2 regions of the Vibrio rotiferianus genome follow, and region 2 is predicted to be linked to the other one. Evidence: predicted binding sites of a transcription regulator. Region 2 holds the regulator's gene; the other holds the start of a gene.
The links. Region 2 encodes CRP, which controls carbon source genes, mostly activating them, when cyclic AMP is high. Its sites were predicted from a motif close to TGTGANNNNNNTCACA; they were not measured.
Positions count from the first base shown of each region.

Region 1 (2,207 bases), 800 kb from region 2:
TTTTGCCATAGTACTGCCTTCGACAATATGTAGACCGTGAAGCTTGATGCCGTCAGTACCGACTTCAAGCACTTTACGCAGTGTTTCAACGTTGTCGTCGCGTGTCTCTTTCGGCAAACCAACGATCAGGTGAGTGCACACTTTGATACCAAGTGCACGAGCACGCTTGGTGATTTCTGCGTAGCACTCAAAATCATGGCCTCGGTTGATACGCTTGAGGGTGTCATTGTTGGCAGTTTGAAGACCTAGCTCCAGCCAAATCTCGTAACCTTGGTTCACGTAATCCGACAGCAGATCTAATACCGCATCAGGAACGCAATCAGGACGAGTGCCCACACAAAGGCCGACGATATCAGCAGCCTTAAGTGCTTCTTCATACATGTTTTTGAGAACTTGTACTTCTGCATAGGTACTGGTGTACGCCTGAAAATATGCTAGGTACTTCTTCGCTCGATGGATCTCTCCAGCGCGATCTTTCAATTGATCGTGGATACTTTTGATCTGAACATCTTCGTCAGCAAAAGAGGCAACATTACAAAAAGTACATCCGCCACGACCAATCGTGCCATCTCGGTTTGGGCAGCTAAAGCCACCATGTAAAGTCAGCTTATGGACTTTTTCGCCGTAACGACGTTGAAGGTCTTGACCTAGTGTGTTGACCAATTCATGTAATTGCATAGATTCTCATCATTTGTAAACCGTAATGAATCTCAATACGATTAATGTAAGTAAATTACATCCCTGCAAGAAAAAACAAACAATTCTAGTGAATTCAAACAAACACGCTACGAAGCCAAATCAATAAAACTGCATAAAACCAACCCAAAACCTGCAATGTTGCGTAAATGTTAAACAAAAAGTGCATATTTAAACGAAAAATTTGGGTCACAAAGGTGACTTTTCGTTGCATTCCGAAGTCACAAAATTGTAGGATACTTACACAACCCCGCCGTTTTTGTGACTTTTATTACAATATCAACGACGGGAATTGTCGGTGTTATCCCGCTCCCACCTATATAAGTCACTAAATTGTGGCAATAAATAAAGGGATATCACCAAGGATTGTTTTTCTCGCAAAATTTTTCCTGCGAGATACGGAAAGGAATCAAGACTGGTCAACCTCGGCCAGTGGCGAATCATAAATATAAAGGATAAGACGTGCAGAACGTCCCTAAGACAGCCGAGATCTGTCTGGGATTCTTACGTCGACATTGAACTGGAAGGATGTATCTATGGTAGATAGAGAGCAAAATTCACAGGGTCTGTACACTCCGGAGCTGGAGCATGACGCTTGTGGTATCGGTTTTGTTGCTCACCTTAAAAACCGTAAATCTCATGAAGTAGTGACTCAAGCATTGGATATGCTGGCTCGCATGGAACACCGTGGTGGCCAAGGCTGTGATCCATGCAGCGGTGATGGCGCGGGTATCTTGCTACAAAAACCTCATGAATTCCTATTAGAAGAAGCCGTTAAGCTAGGCATTAAACTGCCTTCGTTTGAAAAGTATGGTGTTGGTGTCGTTCTTTTCCCGAAAGACGAATACAAACGCGAACAATGCCGTGACATTCTAGAACGCAACGCACAGCGTCTAGACCTTGAAGTTATCGGCTACCGCGTTTTGCCAACCGACAACTCAATGATCGGTGCAGACCCACTAAGCACAGAGCCTCAGTTTGAGCATGTGTTTATCTCTGGCGGCCCTGGCATCACACCTGAAGAGCTAGAGCGCAAACTGTACGTACTTCGTAACTACACTGTACGTGTTTGCCTAGAAAGCGTTTCAAACATTGGTGACGACTTCTACATTAACTCAATGTCTTACAAGACATTGGTGTACAAAGGTCAGTTAACGACCGAGCAAGTACCTCAGTACTTCCTTGATCTGCAAAACCCGACCATGGTGACCGCACTGGCACTAGTACACTCTCGCTTCTCTACCAATACCTTCCCGAAATGGCGTCTTGCACAGCCTTTCCGTTACATTGCCCACAACGGTGAAATCAATACAGTTCGCGGTAACTTGAACTGGATGAAAGCCCGTGAAGCAATTCTAGAGTCCGACCTGTTTACTCAGGCTGAAATCGACATGCTTCTTCCTATCTGTCAGGAAGGCAGCTCGGATTCATCTAACTTTGACATGGCACTTGAGCTCCTAGTTCTTTCTGGTCGCAGCCTGCCACACGCATTGATGATGATGATCCCAGAA
Region 1 is NZ_CP018312.1:2,634,790-2,636,996, forward strand. Features, by position in the region: gene mnmL (tRNA modification radical SAM protein MnmL/YtqA) at 1-678, opposite strand, end outside; gene gltB (glutamate synthase large subunit) at 1,233-2,207, shown strand, end outside.
Region 1: a site for CRP is predicted at 957-972, ahead of gltB (glutamate synthase large subunit). Genes of this name have one in related genera too.

Region 2 (2,207 bases):
ATCTGCATACCTTTGATGAGGCGGTACCCTACAATCAAATGCCTGGCACTTTCACACCATGGCAAGACTTACCTGAAGACAGCAACGTACTGTTCTATGAAGGTTTACACGGTGGTGTCGTAGATGGTGACGTCAACGTGGCGCGTCACGTTGACTTTCTAATTGGCATGGTGCCAATCGTGAACTTGGAATGGATTCAAAAGTTCGTTCGTGACACGCGCGATCGTGGCCACTCAAGAGAAGCGGTAATGGATTCGATCGTACGCTCGATGGACGATTACCTGAACTACATTACCCCGCAATTTTCTCGTACACATATCAACTTTCAGCGTGTACCAACGGTTGATACTTCCAACCCACTTAACGCGAAAGGCATCCCGAGTTTGGATGAGAGTTTCGTGGTGATCCGCCTACGCGGAATCAAGAATGTCGACTTCCCGTATTTGCTGGCGATGATTGATGGATCATTCATGTCTCGTCATAACACCATTGTGGTGCCGGGCGGTAAGATGAGCTTTGCAATGGAGCTCATAGTGAGGCCGATTCTGCAGCAACTCATCGAAACTGGGAAAATTGGTTAAAAACCTCGTTAATTGAGTGTTTACTTTTCATACCGTGATCATGTGCACAGTTTTGCTTACAAAATCTCAATCATGGCACGATTAAAATCAAGAAATCGTTTCCGAAAAAGGATACTATTTCTAACCGAAACACAAGAGAGCTTGCAGCATATAAAAAGTGCTCTTATTCTAGTAAGCCAATTCAGGCTTAGCTAAAATATGGATAGCGCAAGCGTACCCTGCAGAGGAAGTGAGATATTATGGTTCTAGGTAAACCTCAAACCGACCCAACATTAGAGTGGTTTCTTTCACACTGTCATATTCATAAGTACCCATCAAAGAGCACGCTAATTCACGCGGGCGAAAAAGCAGAGACTTTGTACTACATCGTTAAAGGTTCTGTTGCGGTTCTTATCAAAGACGAAGAAGGTAAGGAAATGATCCTTTCTTACCTAAACCAAGGCGACTTCATTGGTGAGCTTGGTCTATTCGAAGAAGACCAAGAGCGTACAGCTTGGGTTCGCGCTAAATCTCCTTGTGAAGTGGCAGAGATTTCTTTCAAGAAATTCCGTCAACTTATCCAAGTTAACCCAGACATCCTAATGCGCCTTTCTGCGCAAATGGCTCGTCGTCTACAAGTTACTAGCCAAAAAGTGGGTGACCTAGCGTTCCTAGACGTAACTGGTCGTATCGCTCAGACTCTTCTGAACCTTGCTAAACAGCCAGATGCGATGACGCACCCAGACGGCATGCAAATCAAGATCACTCGTCAAGAAATCGGTCAAATCGTTGGCTGTTCTCGTGAGACAGTAGGTCGTATCTTGAAGATGCTAGAAGAGCAGAACCTAATTTCTGCGCACGGTAAGACTATCGTTGTTTACGGGACTCGTTAATCTCGATTAACGTTTAAAAAATTTAAAAGCCACCAAATGTAAGTTTGGTGGCTTTTTCTTTTTTGGGAGTTAGACATTGAGAGTCGAGAGCATTGCACTTCACAACGGACTTCATCCTTTGAGATGAAGCCCTCTCAGATTCCAAGTAAAAACCCTCTCAAAGCGCTCTCGCCTCATATCTATTAACCGTTGGTACTCTCGAAGATCTTATCTGCCGATGCTGCCACAAACCCTGGGTACAACTCACCGTTATCCATTGGGTAGCGTTTAGCAAACTCATAGAAGCCACCAGGAATCACCTCAACGCCTTCAGCAAAGGTCACTGGCACTTTGTCTGCCATGGTCGACGATTGCTCTAGTAGCACCTCTGGCGTGCCTTTTACTTCACCGCCATTCTCGTTAATAGTGAAACCAGCTGTGCGTAGGTGGTCGTTTACCTGCTTCACTTCTTGGTGCTGATTGAGCTGATTCACACTCACTGTGAAGTGGTTAGCTCCGTAACCGTGCGCAGCAAGCCAAGAAGCGTACTCACTCTCTTTCGCTAAGATTTGGAAGTCAGCATAGCTAAGGTCCCACAAACGTCCGCCGTACAAGAAGTCACTGCCTGTCAGTTTAGAAGCATCAACCTGCTCTACCAGTTTATGAACGATGGCTTGTAGCTCTGGTGAGCACTCATCCACTTTCAATTCACTGATGAAGACTTTTGGCTGCTTCGGATCTGGGTGCTCAAAATGTTTTGCCACCAGCTTTTTGC
Region 2 is NZ_CP018312.1:104,592-106,798, reverse strand. Features, by position in the region: gene BSZ04_RS09505 (phosphoribulokinase) at 1-581, shown strand, start outside; gene crp (cAMP-activated global transcriptional regulator CRP) at 821-1,453, shown strand; gene BSZ04_RS09495 (DUF1338 domain-containing protein) at 1,636-2,207, opposite strand, start outside.